3 regions of the Oceanobacillus longus genome follow, and region 1 is predicted to be linked to each of the others. Evidence: riboswitches for the same ligand, from Rfam matches in the RefSeq annotation. Region 1 holds a riboswitch; each other region holds the start of a gene.
The links. Region 1 has a riboswitch for preQ1 ahead of queC (7-cyano-7-deazaguanine synthase QueC). Riboswitches for the same ligand answer to the same signal wherever they lie in the genome.
Positions count from the first base shown of each region.

Region 2: another riboswitch for preQ1. It lies ahead of ACFOUV_RS05960 (VUT family protein); the one in region 1 lies ahead of queC (7-cyano-7-deazaguanine synthase QueC).
Region 3: another riboswitch for preQ1. It lies ahead of ACFOUV_RS13750 (QueT transporter family protein); the one in region 1 lies ahead of queC (7-cyano-7-deazaguanine synthase QueC).

Region 1 is NZ_JBHSAO010000002.1:3,790-11,180, forward strand. Features, by position in the region: gene ACFOUV_RS05445 (NADH-dependent flavin oxidoreductase) at 1-679, shown strand, start outside; gene ACFOUV_RS05450 (hypothetical protein) at 802-1,191, opposite strand; gene ACFOUV_RS05455 (alpha/beta fold hydrolase) at 1,237-1,584, opposite strand; gene ACFOUV_RS05460 (OsmC family protein) at 1,989-2,441, shown strand; gene queC (7-cyano-7-deazaguanine synthase QueC) at 2,729-3,397, opposite strand; PreQ1 riboswitch class I at 3,481-3,525, opposite strand; gene ACFOUV_RS05470 (sodium/glutamate symporter) at 3,615-5,018, opposite strand; gene ACFOUV_RS05475 (methylated-DNA--[protein]-cysteine S-methyltransferase) at 5,316-5,828, shown strand; gene ACFOUV_RS05480 (hypothetical protein) at 6,214-6,351, opposite strand; gene ACFOUV_RS05485 (hypothetical protein) at 6,519-6,818, shown strand; gene ACFOUV_RS05490 (flavodoxin family protein) at 6,884-7,391, opposite strand, start outside.
Region 2 is NZ_JBHSAO010000003.1:603-7,993, forward strand. Features, by position in the region: gene ACFOUV_RS05935 (NADPH-dependent FMN reductase) at 158-715, shown strand; gene ACFOUV_RS05940 (NADPH-dependent FMN reductase) at 871-1,497, shown strand; gene ACFOUV_RS05945 (small acid-soluble spore protein H) at 1,590-1,769, opposite strand; gene ACFOUV_RS05950 (DUF4023 domain-containing protein) at 1,797-1,916, opposite strand; gene ACFOUV_RS05955 (YeeE/YedE family protein) at 2,103-3,353, shown strand; gene ACFOUV_RS05960 (VUT family protein) at 3,450-3,983, opposite strand; PreQ1 riboswitch class I at 4,101-4,146, opposite strand; gene ACFOUV_RS05965 (pyridoxamine 5'-phosphate oxidase family protein) at 4,347-4,769, shown strand; gene ACFOUV_RS05970 (ABC transporter ATP-binding protein) at 5,013-6,131, shown strand; gene ACFOUV_RS05975 (carbohydrate ABC transporter permease) at 6,128-7,072, shown strand; gene ACFOUV_RS05980 (carbohydrate ABC transporter permease) at 7,075-7,391, shown strand, end outside.
Region 3 is NZ_JBHSAO010000010.1:85,958-93,348, reverse strand. Features, by position in the region: gene yfkAB (radical SAM/CxCxxxxC motif protein YfkAB) at 112-1,224, shown strand; gene metA (homoserine O-acetyltransferase MetA) at 1,475-2,383, shown strand; gene ACFOUV_RS13755 (DUF3891 family protein) at 2,469-3,236, opposite strand; gene ACFOUV_RS13750 (QueT transporter family protein) at 3,348-3,833, opposite strand; PreQ1 riboswitch class I at 3,841-3,885, opposite strand; gene ACFOUV_RS13745 (VOC family protein) at 4,072-4,932, shown strand; gene ACFOUV_RS13740 (calcium/sodium antiporter) at 5,715-6,668, shown strand; gene ACFOUV_RS13735 (alpha/beta hydrolase) at 6,714-7,313, opposite strand; gene ACFOUV_RS13730 (flavin reductase family protein) at 7,331-7,391, opposite strand, start outside.

The DNA.
Region 1 (7,391 bases):
TATTGAAGCGTTCGGCCAGGCGACGTGTAGAGCGATTGAAGCTGGATTCGATGGTGTTGAAATTCATGGTGCAAATGGATACTTGATCCAGCAATTCTTTTCTCCACATGCCAACAGACGAGAAGATCAATACGGTGGTACTATAGAAAAACGAATGACATTTCCGTTAGCTGTTATTGATAAAGTACAACATGCTGTGAAAGAATATGCGAAAGAGCCATTTATTGTTGGTTACCGCTTTTCCCCTGAAGAACCGGAAACCCCTGGTATTACGATGGGAGATACACTAAAGTTGGTTGATGTACTGGCAGATAAAGGACTTGATTATCTTCATGTATCATTGCAGTACTTCTGGTCTAAGGCAAGAAGAGAAGCCGATACATCAAGAACACGTATCGAATTACTTTTGGAGACAATCAATAAACGGGTGCCGCTTGTTGGAGTCGGGTCGCTCTATACAGCAGATGACGTAGCGGAAGCGATGAAGACAGGAATCGAATTTGTTGGACTTGGCAGGGAGCTTCTAATCGATCCAGAATGGGTACAGAAGATCGAAAGTGGGAATGAAGCAGATATTAATACGACTCTTGATTTGGATGGTAAGGAAGCATTGGGTTTTCCAGATCCATTTTGGAAAGTCATTACATCTGTCCCAGGCTGGGTTCCTGGGGTGGAATAACCTTCCAAATATAAATATAATAAAAAGGCTTAGAGAACTAAATTCTCTAAGCCTTAATTTTCATTAATGCTATCATGCTATATAAAGGAGCGATTGGTTAGGAAACGGAACCGCTTAGTCAATTAGTAAGTATATGTTTTTCTTAAAGTATTAGCCACCTGTATTGGATTTGTGATTGGTAAGAAATGATATCCGCTTGGAATTGGGATGACAGATAAATTCGTATGAAGCTGCTTAAAAACTTCTACTTTTTCTTTACTAAATTCATCCATACTGTGTTCTGCTAGGAGCAACGAAAAGGGCTTTTCCATTTTTTGTTTCAAGCAATAGTCAGTTATTATTACTTCTTTTGATAAAGAATTTAATGCTTTTTCGTTACTATGATGTATGTATAAATCTTCCTTTAACACGAAGTTCTTTTGCAGATAAGAATTCAAATGATCACGTTCTTCTTCTGCTAGACTTTCCATAGAATCAGTAGTTTCAATTATCGCTTTTTCGAGATCTTCCAAACGTTCAATGACTGGTAATTGAACTTCTTCCCCATTTTCTTCTCTTTATCCGAGGAAATAGTAACCACCATCTAACAATGTCAATGATTCTACATAGTGAGGAAATTTAGAATAAAAAGCTTGTATAATCCAACCGCCAATAGAATTTCCGATGAAATGAGCGGAAGAAACCATTAATTTTTTTAAAATGTTTTCAATTTCTAATACAAATGAGGAAATAGAATTATCTACTTGCTCAGTTTGATTATGTCCAGGTAAATCTATTGCAATAATTTTATATTCCTTTAAATACCATGATAAAGATTCATATATCTCTTTTCTTTCACCTAGTGCTGGCAGGGCGATAATTGTTTTATCACTATCTATAGATCCATAAACTTTAAAACGATTCACCATATCTCCCCCTAATTAAAAAATACTTACTTCTTCCAATAATGGCTGCCAGATAGTTAAATAACGCCAATTTCATAATAACATAATATTCAAAAACATCCCCCGAAGAAATATACTTACGTTTTGTAATACAACGCTTGCACCAATATTTAAGTGAGATAATTTGCAGTCAAAACTCTTGATTTTAACAATTATTGTCTATTTATAAATTAAAAATATTTAGTGTATTGACTATTTAAAATAATGTGATATTATATATAATAATTCCGATGTAAATAATATGTATTAAAAGATTCCGCAGATGAAAGTTACTAGCAAAAGCAAATATATTTTGTTAACCCTTTCGTTAATGAGAAGGGTCTCTAATTAATATAAATTACCATATGAAAAAGGAGAGATTTTTAATGGCAATTACAACAGTGAGTGCGAAAACAGTATTAAAGGAAAATGTGTTAGTGGAAGCTGAAGCTAGAGGTCATAAAGTTATAATAGATGAACCTAAGAATTTAGGTGGTACAGATCAAGGGATGAATCCAGTAGAGCTGCTACTTTCTTCATTAGGTGCATGCCAATCCATTGTTGCTAGAACTTATGCTGAAAAGTTTGAGGTTGATCTTCAAAACTTTTGGGTCGAATTAGATGGTGATATTGATCTGGATGGTTTCTTTGGTAAATCGGATGTACGACCAGGCTTTTCCAATATTCGTTATACGTTCCATATTGAAACAAATGCTCCTGATGAGAAAATACAGGCATATAAGGAATTTATTGAAGCCCATTGCCCTGTTGGAGATACCATTGCAAATCAGGTAAATCTATCCTCTTCAAAAGTAGTAATAGAAAACCCAGTTAAATAGAATGGATAGGTGGAGGCTGCTTCTTTAGTGAAATAAGGAACTATCAATTGATAGTTCCTTATTTTACTCTTGCGTAAGTTTCAATAAAGATAAATTACTTTTCAAAAACACCTTTAATATTCTTCCATCCATAAACAAGTTCATTGGGTTTCCTTCCTACAATTTTACTGCATTTTTTGCTGTATTTAGCCGTTCCCCAGCTCTATGAGTGACCATTCTCATGTAACTTTGCTTAGTATGGTCATTCATCAGATTTATGAAAAACTTTTTTCTGAGTTTGTTTAACATCAGGAGTTCCCCTTGTTTATTTGTTGCAGATACATATCGAGCCCATTTTTTCGCAGCTTACATGAAGGACACTCCCCACATCCCCCGCCACGAATTCCGTGATAACAGGTAATTGTTTTCTCGCGAACATAGTTAAAGGCACCAAGCTGGTCGGAAAGTTCCCAGGTTTCTGCCTTATCCAGCCACATTAATGGCGTATGAATAACAAACGAATCATCCATCGATAAATTCAGTGTTACGTTTAGTGATTTAACAAAAACATCACGGCAGTCCGGGTAACCGCTAAAGTCGGTTTCACAAACCCCGGTAATGATATGCTTCGCTCCAATCTGTTTTGCCAAGATAGTTGCAAATGACAGAAAGAGCAGATTACGTCCGGGGACAAAGGTGGAAGGAAGGTCCCCATTCTCCCCATCTTTTACTTCGATTTCCTCACGTGTTAACGCATTTGGAGCCAATTGACTTAAAAGCGATATATCCAAAACATGATGTCGTACTTTCAAGTCAGCAGCAATTTCCTTTGCTACTTCGATTTCTTCTTTATGGCGTTGATTGTAATCAAATGTCACCACTTCTACGTGATCATACTTTTTCAAAGCCCAGAATAAACAGGTGGTACTATCCTGACCACCACTGAATACGACGACAGCTTTATTATTTTTTTCCATAAAAAAAATTCCCCTTTCATAATATAAAAAGAGAATTCTACTCACCCGAATAAAAAAACCATACCGATAAGGAAGGTACAGTTCCATCCTTAGTTTTTTATAGAGGGTGTAGCTAGAACCTCTCCTGCAATAGTGCAGACTTTTTAAAAATATTTCCTTTTATTATAGCATTTCTTTCATAAAAAGAGCCATATTCATCTACTATGGCCCTTTAACTTTAATTTTTCTTCTTACCAAAATAAAGTAAACCAACGAGCAAACCAATTACACACATGATTGCCGCGAAAGTAAAGAATGGGATCGGGCCGAATTGAAAGATTAGTGGAACAGATAATGCGGTTACTAATCCTCCACCAAGGAATGGCTCAAAAGCGAGCTGTTTATAGCCGAAGCCTTCAAAAGCTGGAGATTCGGCTTTAGGATCGGCAACACGCATCAAGAGTAAACCAGTCGCGGTAATCCCCATCGATTGACCAAAATCACCGATTCCTCTTTCCAGCCAATACGTAGGTATCATTCTTGGAGCGAGGACAAAGAATCCAATCACATTCCATGCAATACCGGTAATCGCAATTAGAAGAAATGGAATGAAGTTGTCTCCAATAACATCTAGTGACACCGTTCCTATCGCTGCTAATATTAGAATATCTAATGAAAACCCCTGAATACGACTAATCATTTGTCGATCGACTAGATATGCATTGTCTACTTTGTTTAAGAATAGTTGTACGATTATTCCTCCAATCATTGCAAAAGGGAATAATGGAACATAGGTCATTAAATCGGAACCGAAGACGGTTGCCTCGATCCTTACGAACGATTGAAGTAAAATATACCCTACGATAATTGCCAAGGCAACCATTGCAAAATGAAAGGAAAGTGGCTCGATTGATTCCGGACGAACCGTCATTTTTGCTGCAGGCTCTCTATTCTCAAATTCCACAATTCCCGCCTTTTTTAAGGAGGAAAATTCTTCAACATCTCTAATGATTTCTGTTTTCTTTTTGCGTATTCCCCAGTTAATGATGATAATTCCTATTATAACCCCTGATAGAATACCAACCGTTGCTAATCCGACAGCCAAGTCATAGGCTTCTGGATATCCCATTTCTTCAAATGTCCCCTGTAGTCCTGCGGCTGTGCCATGACCGCCTTCAAAAGATACTTCAATCAAGGCCCCGACAATGGGTGGCATATCAAAGAATGGTGTCAACACGAGCATTGCCAACAGGATACCGACTACATATTGACCCCAGCCAAGTGTCCAGCCAAAAGCAAGCTGTGGCCCACCAACCCGCCATATTTTTGAAAGATTTGGAAGGATGGTTCCTAAGAACAAGGTTGCAAATACAACATTGATCATCAATCCGGGCAGTTCACTCCATACTTCTGTCGCAGCTGGAAACATAAGCCCGTTTGACCAAAATGACTGGTCTCCTATGTAAGGTTCTACTATTCTTCCAAGAACTTGTGGACCAACAAGCAACGCAATAAATCCACCGATGACGGAGGAGGGTAAAAATAAATTCTGCAACCATTTCACACGAATTCTAATCCATTTCCCCAGTAAAAGAAATAATCCAAGGTATAAAAGGGCAAATCCAATCTCATTTGGGGTCATCTTACTACTTCCTTTCTAGAAATATAATTAATTTTTTCTTCCCTGTATTTTTCCTGTTCAAACTAAAGCAGTTGATAAATGATATGAATTATTTTAGAGACAGGAAACTTGTGACGGGGATACAAATGACTTTGCCAAGGGGACATGGGGACAGGAAACTTGTCCCGGAATACCCATGACTATGCGGGACAAGGAACCTGTCCCTGCGTCCCGCGTGCACCTGCTCCTGGCTTTCATTCATTGGCTCAGTCGTTTAACATAATGTTATATAAATAGAACCAGAAGGGGGGTGTAATCTTGAATGTTCATCAAAAGGAAACGATATACTATAATCAGCTATCCATGGATGGCTGGACTATTTATATTGCTGCAACGGAGAAAGGTCTTTGCTTCGTTGGATCACAAGAAGCGGGTTACGATGAAATGAAAAGTTGGTTTGAAAGACGCAGACCAAAGGCTTTTTTGATAGAGGACTTAAATAAAGTACTAATCTATAAGGAACAATTAGTAGAATACGTAAGGGGCAAACGGAAAATATTTGATTTGCCGATAGATTTAATTGGAACTGAATTTCAAACTGCTGTGTGGGATGAGCTTCAGAAGATTCCATTTGGTGAGACAACATCGTATTCCGACATCGCCGAACAAATTAACAGACCAACTTCTGTAAGAGCAGTGGGAACGGCAATCGGAGCAAATCCTGTATTGATTGTTGTACCGTGCCACCGTGTAATCAGTAAAAGTGGGAGGATAGCAGGTTATCGCGGAGGTATTCCTATGAAAGAGAGATTGCTGCAACTAGAAAAATAGAGCTTTCAACAGGACTTGTTGGAAGCTCATTTGTCCACTTTTTTTACTGGTCAGTACAGGACAAGTCCCCTTTTGCCATACAATATTGTAATTGGCATCTGAATCTTTCATTATGCTTATCCCTTTAGGGAAAGAGCCTGGGACATAACTAAAGTGTTTAACTCAAAGCCGAACATTTCGCCATAATAGCGAAGGAAATACACGGAGACTCCTGCGGGATGAAAAGCCTAGGTGAGACTACGTAGAGCGATAGCTCGGAGTAGGCTCAGCAGCGCCCGCGGAAAGCGTAGTGTATTTCCGTAGCGGTATATATGCACCAACTATGTTCGGATTTTACTTTGGTTAAAACACTTTTGTCCCAGTCTCTTTGTTGTTCAAAGAAAACCTATTTACCATCTTTACTCTGCTTCGGCTTAGTATCACCTTCCTTTTGTGGTTCAATATCCTGTGCGGGGTCTTTTTCCTTAACTTTTTGTTCAAGTGAATCTTCATTATGGTTATGTTTATTGTTATCAGTTGTCATACTTTCACCTCCGAACTATTAATTATTACTTATATAATGTTAATAACCTAATTTAATAGAACACAAACATAGGTAGATTCATATGTTTTAACCATATAAACAATGTGTTGTCAAAACAGGTTTTCTTTTTTGATAGAAGGTAAATACATACTATTGAGGTGATTAATATGTATGCCCTTCATAAATGTAAAACAATCAATAACCATGGACTAATTAATCTCCCAAAAAAGTGGAGAATGGAACTTGGATTTGATTGTGGAGAATTGGTTGAAATCCGTTTGGAGAAAAAGGAAATATGGATATGTCACTTTAAAAATGAAACAACAGAGAATCAACGGTATATTTCGCCTCATGGAACTGTTACAATTCCAGCAGAGTTCAGGAGAATATTAAATATTAGCACGGAAACGGAATTGTGCTTGTTTGTAGAACCAGAAGTGAATGCTTTCGTATTAAAGCCCATTTAAAAATAATCATCATAAACACGAATAAAACCTCTCACTTTTTGATTGTGAGAGGTTTTTAATCATCCTTAACTATTTCCTTCAGCAGGTATGGGTTGCTTCTGAAATATTTTAGCTAAATGTACGAGGTTGTGACTTGCCATTTGAACATTTGATTGTGTAAATTCATTTTTGTATCCTTCTGCTTCTATATAGGAAGGTCCTGGGCCAGCATCTCCGACCCAATATGCAATCGGATTTGGCGGGATAGCGAATCCGAGTTGCGCTAGTCCAAAGATAAGATCGCCAGCTGCATTTTTCGCACCATCTTCATTTCCGGTAACAACAGCACCAGCAACTTTATTATAAAAAATCGGTTGACCTTTTTCATTTGTCTCACTGCTTGAACCATTCAAACGTTCCAATACTTTTTTGGATACACTGCTTTTTTCACCGAGCCATACAGGAGAAGCAAGTATTAATATATCTGCTTGCTTCACTTTTTCCAGTATTTTCGGCCACTCATCACCGTTACCCATATCATCGGCAATTCCATATGCTACATGGTAATCCGCGATGCGAATGGTCTCCGACTTC
Region 2 (7,391 bases), on a different contig from region 1:
TAATTTTTAGAGACATTAAACTTGTTAGTTACTATTTATAACTATATAATAAAAAGGAATTAATTATATTGCAATAACCTAAAAAGGGTGTTATAGTATTATTAATTAAAGTATGTTTAATTAAAAATAAAGTTAAATGATTGGGAGGAAATATAATATGTTAAAAATTGGTATTGTTTTAGGTAGTGTTCGTCAAGGACGTAATGGGGAAGCGGTAGCTAAATGGACGTATGATTTTGCTACAAAACGTAATGATGATGTGGAATATGAAATCGTGGACTTGGTTGATTACAAATTGCCATTCCTTGGTGCGGCAATTCCTGAAGACAAGCAAGCAGAAGCAGAAACAACAATTAAAGCATGGTCTGATAAAATAGCTTCATTCGATGGTTATATCTTTATAGCACCAGAATACAATCATGCAGTAGGTGGAGCATTCAAAAATGCACTTGACTTCTTGAACCCAGAATTAAATAATAAAGCAGCTGGATTCGTTGGATATGGTAGCTTAGGTGGAACCCGTGCACATGAAAACCTTCGTCTAATCTTAGGAGAACTACAAGTTGCAGACGTACGTACTGCAGTAACATTCTCGTTAATGACCGACTTCGAAAACATGAGTGAATTCAAACCTGCTGACTACCATGCAGACAATGCTAACCAAATGCTTGATCAAGTAATCGCGTGGAGCGGTGCTTTAAAAACAGTTCGATAAGCTTTTCCTGTACGGTAGGAAAATAAAAATAACCCTATAATTAATTGGGGTATAAAAGGGCAGTTTTCCCTGCGTATCGATTGCGCTTAACCACTCTAAGTGTGGGGTGACTGTCCTTAAATTATTAAACAACAAGAAGAATAGGTGGTGCTCAAATGGGTTTCTTAGAGAAATTATTTGGTAAATCAACGAAAAAAAACGATGAACCAGTAGTAAAAAAAGATAAATTAAAAATAGCTATCATTCAAGGTAGTGTTCGTCAAGGTCGTAACGGGGAAGCTGTTGCAAATTGGGTCTATGATTTCGCAACAAAACGTAATGATGATGTGGACTATGAAGTAGTTGATCTTGCAAAATTCGACCTGCCATTGCTAGGTGAAGAATTAACGGAAGCGAACCAAGTTGGTTCCGAAACTGCAATAAAAGCATGGTCTGAAAAAATCGCTTCCTTCGATGGCTATATTTTTGTAGCTCCGGAATACAACCATGCAATAGGTGGAGCATTGAAAAATGCGCTTGACTTCCTAAATCCGGAAGTTAATAATAAAGCCGCCGCATTTGTCGGTTACGGTAGCTTAGGTGGAACTCGTGCACATGAAAACCTCCGTCTAATCCTAGGGGAACTTCAAGTTGCTGATGTACGTACTGCAGTAACATTTTCTCTAATTTCAGACTTTGAAAACATGAGCGAATTCAAGCCTGCTGACTACCATGCAGATAATGCTAACCTAATGTTGGATCAGCTTATTTCCTGGACGACTGCATTTAAACCATTAAGATAAATAAAGAAAAGAAAGGATGTCCCGTCGACATCCTTTTTTTGATGAAAAAATGGGTATTTAAGAACCCCCCTAATTAAAGAGGGTTTCGTTTGCTATTCTTCCGTGAGTTTTTCTATTTGTACATCGAACTCCTTTTGAGGGTTATCCAGTGGATAGATACGTGCAAGTTGATTTTGATCATCCACATGCTGGATATAAATTTTTTCCCCGTTATACGTTACATTTACTAAATCGGGTGATTGAACAATTTCTTCAGCTCGTTGGATATTCATATGTGATCCTCCTTGGTTTAATATATCTTAATGTCGCTTGTTAGGTAATTTTTTCGCTGGGTCATTATGTCCCTGGCGCTTTTTATTCGCTATGTCCTTTTTCTTTGTATCATTAAACTTTTTTACGAACTCATTTGTATTATCCATTCTTGCACCACCTCCTCAAATAATCGAATACGCTTATTCTTACCATTGAAAGTTGAAAAATGCATAGCCCTGTTTCGTAAAAAGGACGCTTAGTAATTTGGTGTATAAAAAATCCAAGTTTACTTTTTAGGCATATTGAGGTAATATTAATTCCTACTAACTTTATTGGTTAAGGAGGGCATTTTAATGGAACAATCTATTGTCACAGAGAAAAGATTTAATTTTATACCGACAACCGTTATTACTGAGCTCAGTCCAATGCAAAAACCAATCATGTCATTGGGAATTATAGCTGCTATTGCATTATTGATAGCTACTGTTGTTACAGCAGGCTGGGTACAGGGTGTTTTATATATCATAGGACTTGCATTAGGTGCAACGTTGCTCCATGCCAGATTTGGGTTTACTTCGGCTTTTCGCAGACTCGCTTCAGTGGGGAATGTACAGGGACTTCAGGCACATATGGTCATGCTTGCAATAGCGACAACATTATTTGCAATTATTTTAAGTACAGGTTTTAGTTTTACAGGACTTACACCTGCTGGGTATGTATCTCCTGTTGGGGTCAGTGTTATTTTCGGATCATTTATTTTTGGTATTGGTATGCAGCTTGGTAATGGATGTGCGTCTGGTACATTATATAATTTCGGTGGTGGATCATCATCCATGATATTAACGCTGATTGCCTTTATTATCGGATCAACAATCGGTGCTTATCATTTCTCATTCTGGATGGGTACACCTTCTTTGCCTCCGATATCATTGGCTGAATCCACTGGACTTGGGTTTTTTGGTGCATGGATTGTTCAGCTAGCTTTATTTGCTTTAATCTATGGGGTTACTGTTAAAATTGCCAAACGGAAAAATCCCCCATCCATGAAACCTCTTCCTACAACAAACGGATGGAAAAAAATATTCAGAGGTGCATGGCCACTATTTGCTGCGGCAATCATTCTTGCAATCCTAAATGCTTTGACTTTGACAGTCAGAGGTCAACCATGGGGGATTACATCTGCTTTTGCTTTGTGGGGAGGAAAGACACTTCAGGCAATTGGTATCGATGTGACTAGTTGGGGTTATTTTACAGGAGCGAACGCGGAGGCTTTATCACAAACGGTATTGGCTGATTCCACGAGTGTCATGAATTTCGGTATTATACTTGGAGCATTTATTGCAGCCGCTGCCCAGGGATCTTTCAAACCGAAGAAGTTTAAACCTGGTGTTGCTGGTGCTGCTATTGTTGGTGGTCTTTTGATGGGATATGGCTCCCGTCTTGCATTCGGCTGCAATATTGGCGCATACTTTGGCGGGATTGCCTCCTTTAGCCTTCATGGTTGGGTATGGGGAGTAATGGCATTGCTTGGAACTGGACTTGCTTTGTTTATCAGACCATTATTCGGCATGAAGAATCCGAAGAAATCGGATCAATTTTGTTAATAAAAGACTAGTAATCTATTTCTTCACTTTGCTAAAGTATTAAAAAAAAGCTCCGTTCCTTTATCGAAAAGGAACGGAGCTTTTTTTATCTTAAGGTCAATTAGCGAATTCTGCTTTAACAGTCTTCGAGTTTTGAAGAACGAGTACACCAGCAAATTGCATTGTCACTTTGATAAAGATTTGTCCTAAAATTGCCATCCATACTGCTTCCCAAGGTACAAACCCGGCCCCTAGAGGTGATAAACCAATAATTACGAAAATAGTCGAATCCAGTACACCACCAACTGTTCCGCTATAAAGTACACGGATATGCATCGGCTTTTTTATCCTGGAATAAATTTCTGTATCCACGGTTTCTGAAACGAGGAAACTAATCGCACTGGCAAAAACAATCCATAATGTATCCCCTAACAGATAACTTGAAATTGCAGATAAAAGCAGTGCCATACCAATCAACAAGTACGTTTTTTTCTTGCCGTATTTGTTTTGTACCATATCCCGTAAGATAAATGTTAACCCAATCAGAAATGACCCCCAAGGGATAATAAATACTCCTAATTCTAATGGGGCAAACTTTGCGGTAACAATATTTGCAATAATAATAACAATAAGGTAAAAAAATATTCGCATGGATAGCGCTCCTTTGTACAGTATTAATCAGGAACACCTACTGTCGAACGAGAGAATCATAGTAAAAATTCAATAAAATACAAAAATAAAAACCATATCCTAAAGAAAGATATAGTTACTTCTTTAGTTTTTTATAGAGGGTTTATTCTAGAACCTCTCCCACAAAGCAGGTATTAAATTGATGTTTTTATTATAGCATAAAAATGGTCGACTGGAGGCTTATTTTCTCCCTTCACAGTTGTTATCGGTCATAATGGCAGACCAGTTCATCGTGATCTAGGGTGCATCTCAATTAATACCTTGTTTAATTTTCAAATAGAAAAGGAATAATAACTATATATGAATATAAAGGAGGGTGTTATTTTGAGTCAGGAAGAAATTAAATCAACCGTTGAGAAAATTTTTAAAGAAAGTCCGGTTGGAACGATGGCGACCGTGAAAGGAAATAAGCCTCATTCGCGATATATGATGTTTTTCCATCGGGATTTAAAACTGTACACAGCTACGAATAAAGATACGGATAAAACAGATGAAATTGAAGAAAATCCATTTACACATATCCTCATCGGATACGAAGGTGGAGGATTTGGCGATCAATACGTGGAATATCAAGGCAAAGTATCCTTTAATAACTCCGAAGAACTGAAAAAGGAACTATGGAATGATGATATGAAGCTTTACTTTGAAGGACCGGATGATCCCGAGTATTTGATTTTGGAAATAGAGCCACTTCAAGTCCGTTTAATGAATAAAAAAGGTGAGCCGCCTAAACAATTGGATATTTAACAGCTCACTTAACGTAAGTAACGATTAATATGACAGGAATTTCAGGGGGTCAGTCCTTTGATGTTCCTGTTTTTTTATGGATGGATTTAGTATGCCAATTATAGTCCTTTATACCGACAGAGTATGAAGATAATGTTAATGTTATTAATCTTCATTGAACAACACGTAAGGTTTAAGTAAATTACCTAATTTTAGTGAAAAAGTATGCTTAACTGAAAATGCGAATGTTAAGGAGGCAACAAAATGAGTCAAGTTGAATTAATCGATATTTCCAAGTCATACGACAAACAAAAAAGTGTATTAGATGAAATCAATTTATCCATTGAAGAGGGTGAATTTTTTGTTCTTGTTGGCCCCTCTGGTTCTGGTAAAAGTACATTACTTCGAATGATTGCAGGTCTGGAAGAAATTACAGGGGGCACATTAAAAGTAGATAAAAAAACCGTTAACCACCTCCCTCCAAAAGATAGAAACTTATCCATGGTCTTTCAAAATTATGCATTATATCCGCATTTATCCGTCGAACAAAATATCCTTTTTGGATTAAATGCAAAAAAAGTAGATAAGAAAGAACAGCGAAGAAGATTAACGGAAACTGCTAAAATGATGGGATTGGATAAACTGTTAAAACGAAAACCAAAAGAACTATCAGGTGGGCAAAGACAACGGGTAGCGCTCGCTAGATCTGTTGTTAGTGAAGCACCACTGTGTTTGATGGATGAGCCACTTTCTAATCTGGATGCTAAATTACGCGCCCATATGCGAGTGGAAATTCGCAGGTTGCAGAAGAGATTGGGTCTGACCATGGTCTATGTAACGCATGATCAAGTGGAAGCGATGACGATGGGTGATCGAATAATGGTATTGAATGACGGTAAGATTCAGCAAGTCGGTAAACCGATTTCGCTCTATAATGAGCCAGCAAATTTGTTTGTTGCATCATTCATTGGTTCGCCAAAGATGAATTTAGGCAAAGTTGTTTATTCATCAGATACAAGAAAGTTAATTATTGAGGATACGCTTCTGTTAGATGTCGATTCAAGCTTCTTAAATATGATTTCATTAAATAAAAACTTGACGATTGGTATTCGTGCAGAGCATATTCTTCCGGCAACAGATAAGGATCCGACACATCATCTCGAAGTTGTGAACGTGGAACATTTAGGAAATGAAACGTCTATTGCATTCGATATTGGTTCAGAAATGTGGACAGCAAAATGGCCCGGTCAATGGGCAATTAACGTAGGTGATTTCGTGCCCATACATATAACGATAAACAATTTAAGTTTCTTTAATACAGATACAGGAGAACTGATCAGGTCTGCAAATATAAGTAAGAAACAAGAGGTCGTTGCAATATGAGTATAAGCAATGCAGTAGTTCAACCAACTGAGTTGAATCAACTTGATTTTGACCAAATCAAAAAGAAGCAGCGAACAAAGGGCTTTTTAAAAGGAATCCTGTTTTTGTTTCCTTCCATTGTTTTATTTAGTATATTTTTGTTCTACCCGCTTCTGCGTACAATTTATTTAAGTTTCTTTCTTACCGATGCAAAGGGTGTAACGACTGTCTTTGTAGGCTTTGATAATTTTATCAATATGTTTAACTCGCCAATTTTCTTACAAAGTATTCAATCAACCTTTTTATTTGTCTTATATACGGTGCCTGTAACTATCCTTATAAGCTTATTTCTAGCCGTTATTGCCAATGAGAAATTAAAGGGAATTGGGTTCTTTCGGACAATCTACTCGTCAACCATGGGGATTTCTGTTGCAGCAGCATCCGTATTCTGGTTGTATCTGTTCCATCCAACCATCGGGATGCTAAATGTTATTTTACGTTCGCTTGGGTTTGAAAATATCGGATGGCTTACAGATCCAACATGGGCACTGATAGCTGTTTCGTTGACAACGATCTGGATGAATATCGGTTTTACATTTTTAATTCTCCTTGGTGGGTTGCAGTCCATTGATTCTTACCTCTATGAAAGTGCAGATATCGATGGAGCGGGCTATTTCTACAAACTTAGACGTATTACGATACCCATGCTGTCACCGACATTGTTCTTTGTCGTTACGGTCACCATTATTAATGCCTTCCAGACATTTGGTCAAATAGATATTCTGACGCAGGGTGGGCCACAAAATACGACAAACTTAATTGTTTATTCCATATATCGGGAAGCTTTTGTCAATTATCAGTTTGGTTCGGCAAGTGCCCAAGCGGTAGTATTGTTTATCATTATCCTACTAATGACTTTCTTGCAGTTTAAATTTGGTGAAAGGAAGGTTCATTACCAATGACAATGCCAATGAGCAGGAAAATAATTTTATATGTTTTACTGGCTATTTCGGGAATGATTGTATTTGCACCGACCCTTATGGCATTCATGATGAGTTTTATGTCAAACAAGGATATTATGACCGGGAGCCTTCCAACATCACTGTCTTTTGATAATTATGCAAAAGCATTTGGTCAGTTCCCATTACTGAAATATCTATTTAATAGTTTCTTCATTTCGGTTTTAATTATGCTTGGACAATTGTTGTTATCGAGCCTCGCAGCATATGCCTTTGTGTTTCTGGAGTTTAAAGGAAGAGACCTTTTATTTTACTTATTCAT
Region 3 (7,391 bases), on a different contig from region 1:
GTAAAAACTATATTTCCATATCGAGTGATGTAAGTTTTAAGAAGTGGTTAGTAAAGGTAACTAAAAATGTTAATATAAGGAATATAGAGAAAGGAAGTTGGATCAGTGAATATGAAAGAGAAGACTATAATTCCTGCCAATGATCCATGGGAAGCATACATGGACGTGGAACAACATGGAGAGATGACCTTATCCAATATTGAATTTACGACGACATATATGTGTAATATGCGATGTGCTCATTGTGCTGTAGGTTACACATTGCAAAGTATGGACCCTGAAGCGTTGCCGATGGAGATTATTCAACGAAGACTGGATGAAATCCCCCATCTTCGCACACTAAGTATCACTGGTGGGGAGCCAATGATGAATAAAAAATCAGTAAGGGAATATGTACTTCCATTGTTGAGATATGCTCATGCTAGGGGAGTGAAAACACAAATAAATTCTAACCTGACATTACCATATAGTCGCTATGAAGAGATTATTCCATATTTGGATGTCCTGCATATTTCCCATAACTGGGGAACAGAGAATGAATTTGCAGAAACGGGATTTGCGCTGATGGAACGTAAGCCTTCTGAAGAGAACCGCAAAAAATATTTTAAGCGAATGGTGGAGAACTCCCAGCGTCTTGCTAAAGAAGGGGTAATGGTATCAGCAGAAACGATGCTTAATAAGCGTACATTTCCATATCTCGAAAAAATTCATAATCATGTTGTCGAAATGGGTTGTGCTCGACACGAGATTCACCCAATGTACCCCGTCGATTTTGCCAGTAATCTGGAAATACTAAGTCTGGATGAAATGCAAACAGGAATTCAACGTCTGTTGGATCACCGTAATGAAAATATGTGGATGTTGTTTGGTACACTTCCATTTTATGCTTGTAGTTCTTCAAAGGAAGAATTAGAGCTTTTAAAACGCTTGTATAAAGAGAGGAATGTGACCATTAGAAATGACCCGGATGGTCGCTCGCGTCTTAATGTAAATATTTTCACAGGCGAAGTAATTGTAACTGATTTTGCTGATGAGCCTTCACTTGGTAATATCCAAACAACGTCTTTACTGGATTCCTATGCAACATGGTTGAAAACAAATACCGCAAAAAGCCTCAACTGTCACTGTCCGGCAGTTAAATGTCTGGGGCCAAATGTTTTAGTAAAGAATGCATACTATCCAAATGCTGATTTTGAAAAGAGAAGTGCCAATATTAGTGTATAACTAGTGTATAACTATATTTCAGTCAGGCACATATCCAGTAAAAACAAAGGAAAAAATGTTAGTAATTAAAAGAAGAGGGGATTAACAACAGAATATAGCAACAATTTGATTAACCTTTGACATATGGACCCTTTCTTCTGATAAACTAATAGTATTACCTAAAAAATTCATTGAATTAGTATTGACAATCGTTTGAATATCTAATAGATTTTGATACAACTAGGAATGTCTAAGAAAGGGGGCTTTTTATATGCCTATAAGAATACCAGCTCAACTACCGGCAAAGGAAATTCTTGAAAAGGAAAATATATTTGTGATGGAGGAAGAACGTGCCACAATGCAGGATATTCGTCCATTAAATATATTAATCTTAAATTTGATGCCTGAAAAGGAAAAAGCGGAGGCCCAGCTGCTTCGATTTCTAGGGAATACACCCATCCAGGTAAATATATCTTTTTTAAGGATGACAACACATCATTCGAAAAATACAAGTAAGCTTCATTTAGACACTTTCTATCAGTCGTTTTCTGAGGTAAATAAAAAGAAATTCGATGGAATGATTATTACTGGTTCTCCGGTAGAACTTATTCCATTTGAAGAAGTTGATTATTGGGAAGAACTACAGGATATTATGGACTGGTCCCAAGAGAACGTAACTTCAACTTTACATATATGCTGGGGTGCACAGGCTGCATTTTACCACCATTATGGAATAAATAAATATGAATTGCCGAAAAAATGTTTTGGTATATATGAACATGAAGTATTACTACCTAATGAAAATCTTGTTCGCGGGTTTGATGACCATTTCCTTGCACCACATTCTAGATACACCGATATTGAGTATGAGCGGATAAGGAATCATCCGGAACTTCAAGTACTGGCTCATTCCGATCAAGCTGGAGTTTTTCTTGCTGGATCCAAAGATGGTAAAAATATAATGGCTACCGGTCATTTAGAATATGACGCTACAACGTTGGCGGAGGAATATCAACGGGATCATGAACGAGGTATTAAAACACAAATGCCGGAGAACTATTTCCCAGATGATGATCCGGAAAAGGCACCATTATATCGATGGAAAAGCCATTGCAGTCTGTTGTTTTCGAATTGGCTCAATTACTATGTATACCAGGCAACTCCCTATGAATGGGATTGATTTCGAAAAAGTATTAAAAAGCTGAACTTCCGCGTGTATAGGTAGTTCAGCTTTTCTTATTTTTGATTACTCTACAAGCAGGAAATTACTCCGGCAAAATGGTGATTGGTACTTCCTCAAAAGAAGCCTCTTCATAACTATCAATTAATCCTTTCGTAGCAATCGTATCTTTTGCAATAACCTTTTGTTTTAAAGTAATCTCAATTGATTCCTCAAACGGAAAGTCATTTATCACTACGGTATGATCATTTAGCCATCGAAGTTGTATTTTCTGTTTACAGAATTCATGGAGAGTGGTGCTGGTTGGAATACCTTTTTTAAAAAAAGAATGCTCATTTTGTTTTTCAGCACCTGGCTCATTCATACAAATGTATAATGAAAGGTTATCTGCAAGCTGGAGAAGACTATAATGAAATTCAAACAAACGTTTGTTGAATTTGTTTAGTGTGTCAATTATCGTTTGTTGACGCATTTCCTCATACGTAACAAATGCCTGTGCTTCAAGTGAAGTATTGTTCAATAAAAAGCGTTTATAATGCTCGCTACAAAGCATTCCAGCATAGGGATCTACTTTTTGTACTTCATCAATACCGTGTTTATATAGAATGATTTTGGGTAGGTTAGGAAAATCAAAAAAGGAAAATGGTACCTTTTCTTTATCATTCAAAAAGGGTTGCTTATCAAACTCCTTCCAACCATGATCATGTTGATAAGCAGCGTATTCAACCGACTCACGAAGTTCCATACCATGAAAATAATCCGATTTCCACTGCTTCATAATATCTCCTGAGATTTGGGCGTGGTGATCCTGCTGAATTAATACAAAATGCTGGTCATGTTCTCTGACAATCATTTAAACTCCATCCTTTCCGGTGTGGAATGTACTATCAGTATAAGCAATGTTGTCGAGCGGGCAAAATAAAAACTTCATCATCCGCAAAATTAAAACGAATGATGAAGTAATTTAAATTAGTTTATCAAAATGTAATCTTTTATTTAGAGCATAAATGATTGGAATACCGATTGCCAGCACAACAAATTCGCCAATAGCTGTAGTAAGCCATGTAAATAGGAATGGCAGTGCCAATGCTAGATTCAATTCAAATGCAATAATAAACATATTGAATGTGAAGACTATTGTATTTGCAACAAGAAGCACCCAAATATTTTTTATATATTTTGCAAGTAATATGATAATACCCAATGAGATAGCTGAATGGGCAACTCCGAAAACCAAATCATACCACCCTAATGGGGAGAATAAAAGGTTATATAAAAATACACCTAGTACAATTCCGAAGAAGTAACGTTTATCAAACACAATCAGGTGATTGAATACTTCGGAAATGCGGAATTGAATATTTGTAAACCCAAAAGGTATAATAAGTGCAGATACAGCAATATATAATGCTGCTAATAAACCATTAATTACAAGTGTTCTTACGGTCATTGTAAATCTCTCCTTAGTTTTTTTTCGTGGGATGGTTACGAACCACGTAAAGCAATGCAAGCAAGTATAATACAAAAACAAATAAAAGAAAAGCCTTTTTTATTTACTTCTTACTATTTTTAATAAGGGTCATTTGACAATAATAAAAAAAATCATTATAATACTTACATAAAGTAACTAAGTATAAACATGTAATTAAAAGTAAGTTAAACATAAAAAAGTGTAAAGGGAGATAGTTATGGAAAAGAAATTTTTCGAACAACCGACAATATACGTAGGAGAAGTTAATATAAATGTGACAGACTTAAAGAAATCCATTACTTTTTATAAAGATTTTATGGGATTTAAAGTATTGGTAGAAGAAGAATACAAAGCAGTTCTATCTGCGGATGGTAAAATACCATTATTAACATTAGAACAGCCAGAAAATGTTGCACCAAAAGAGGCAAGAACGACCGGATTATATCACTTTGCAATTCTCTTGCCAACTCGCGGAGATTTATCCGCATTCCTGAAACACATTATACAGGCTTCTGGTGGCCAAATGCGTCTAGGGGCATCCGATCACTATGTCAGTGAGGCTCTATACTTTGATGACCCGGATGGAAACGGCATAGAGATTGCTCATGACCGTGATTCTTCTGAATGGAATTGGTCTGATAATCAAGTATCCATGGCAACAGTAGCGCTAGATGGAGATGATTTACTTGCTGAAACAGAAGAGGGTTGGAAAGGGATGCCAACCGATACGGTCATTGGACATATTCATCTTCATGTTTCTGATATAGAAAAAACAAGAAGGTTCTACGTGAATGGTCTTGGGTATGACGTCGTTACGGAATTTCCAGGGGCGCTTTTCACATCACATAATGGCTATCATCACCATATAGGTTTAAACGTCTGGAATGGAGTCGGTGCGCCTACACCTACTGAAAACAGCGCAGGATTGAATTGGTTTACACTGAATTTCCCTGATGAGGATGCGCTTCATAAAACAAAGATAAATTTGGAAAAAGTAGGAGCTTCGGTGAAAGCAGAAGAAGATTATTATGTAACGGAAGATCCTTCAGGAAATACGATTCAGCTAAGACTAAATTAATAATGAAGAAGAAGCTACTGGAATTCATTTTCAGTAGCTTCTTCTTCATTATGTATAGAAATATTTCTTTTTATCATTAATCACCTTTCGACCAATAAAATAGGTATCAAACAGGTAACTGGGGTAAACTTAGCATGTCTTTACTAACCAGCTTGCTAAACTTGGTAAGAATAAGGATATTTTCGTAATGTTTAATGCTTTTTAATCATCGCAGAGTTGAGATAAAATGCGAACTAACTTTAGATTTATTTTCAGGAGAAATGCGCTCTTGCTGCCGTCCATGATCGCTCTGGGCGGATGCGCATCCTTAGGGCACGGCCTCAGCCCCGAAGAGAAAACCACTCTTCTGGTCTTCGGACACGTGCTATTCCCGCAGGAGTCACCGCCCGCCGCTCACCCGGACTGGTGAAGCTGTAGGATGATATTTTAGCTATTAGCAGGTGTAGTCATTGTCATTGTCAGCAACCTTCTAACCAGCTCGGGGAAATATACGGAGACTCCTACGGGAAGAGAGGCATCGGTGAGACACTGAAATGCGTTAGCATGAAGGGGCTCACCAGCCGCCCGTGGAAAGCGCAGTATATTTCCCCGAGCGGTCGCCGAAGTTTCTATATACTGATATGATTGAAATCAACCAGCAGTTACTTCGGAATTTATGTAAAATGCGAAGATAAAAAATAGCAAAATTCTGCGAAAGTTGAGTCACTAGTTGAGATTTATTTTCTAATTAAGGGTAAAGTAATAATATGTAATAAAATAATCTATAAAAGGAAGAACACAACATGGCTTACATTTTATTAATTTTAGGATTTGCTTTATTAATTAAGGGTGCGGATTGGTTTGTTGATGGTTCCTCCAATATTGCTGCATTGCTACGTATATCACCGATTCTTATTGGTCTTACAATTGTCGCCTTTGGTACAAGTTCTCCGGAGCTGACAGTAAGTATTTTTGCTGCATTGGATGGCAGTGCAGATGTAGCGATGGGTAATGTGGTTGGGAGTAATATATTTAATATTACATTGGTAGTTGGTTTGGCCGCATTTTTATATCCATTAAAGGTACAGAATGAAACAATTAAAAAAGAAATACCTTTTACGTTGTTATCTACCGCTGCGTTACTAATTGTTATGAGTGATGTTTTTCTTCAAGGTGAAATGAATAACTTGATTACTCGAGGTGATGGTTTCATTCTTCTCTTGTTCTTTAGTATTTTTATGATTTATGTTTTTGAAATTGCTTTTAAGGATAGGAATGCTTCAAAGGAGGAACCTTTGCCTGAAGGAGTTACATGGGGGAAAAATATTACTTTCTCGCTAGTTGGACTGGCAGCTATCATTATTGGCGGAGAATTGGTTGTATCGAATGCAACTGAAATAGCATATTCACTTGGTATGAGTGAAACATTAGTAGGTCTTACCATTGTAGCTATAGGAACTTCTCTCCCTGAACTCGTGACGTCCGTATCGGCAGCGTTGAAGAAACAAAGTGAAATTGCGCTAGGAAATATTGTTGGAAGTAATATTTTTAATATCCTTCTAGTTCTAGGTGCATCGTCCGTTATCACACCACTTGCATTTGATGGAAAAGTTTTTATTGACCTGTTCATTATGGTTGTTTTAACGATAATATTATTAATATTTTCCAGAACGAATTTCAAAATTGGAAAACGCGAGGGTCTCATACTGGCGTTGGCGTATGTCGCTTACCTTATCTATGTGATTATCAGAAATTAAAGACTCCGAAGTTCTACCCATTTAACTGGAAGAACTTCGGAGTCTTTAATTTTTATACCATGTTGTTGCTGCTTGTACTTCATCCATTGTCAGTTGATGGCCTCTGTTTTCCCAGTGGAGTTCTACATCGGAACCAGCGTTTTCTAATAACGTTTTTAGTTCTTCTGATTCCTGTGCAGGACAAATTGGATCATTCGTACCGGCTGCAATAAATATACTTTTACCTGAGAGATCGGGCAATTCGATTCCTCTTCTTGGAACCATTGGGTGATGCAAAATCGCTCCTTTTAATGCATCTTTATAATGGAATAGCAAGCTGGCGGCAATATTTGCTCCATTTGAATAGCCGACTGCAGTAATATTGTTACGGTCAAACTCATATTTTACGGATGCCACGTCCAAAAATTCATTTAATTCTTTTGTGCGGAAGATCAAATCATCTTCATCAAATACGCCTTCAGCTAATCGCTTGAAAAAGCGGGGCATTCCATTTTCAAGCACATTTCCGCGAACACTGAGAACATTTGCTTCCTTATCAATAATTTCTGCAAGTTGAAGAAGATCCTCTTCCGTCCCTCCTGTACCATGCAGTAATAATAATGTTGGTTTTGATTGGTCATTTCCTTTTTTAAAAATATGTTTCACTACTTATTCTCCTCTCTTTACTTCGGTCGTTCCATTGAAAAGATTTCTCCGATTTTTGCATAATTCGTACCAGCTAAT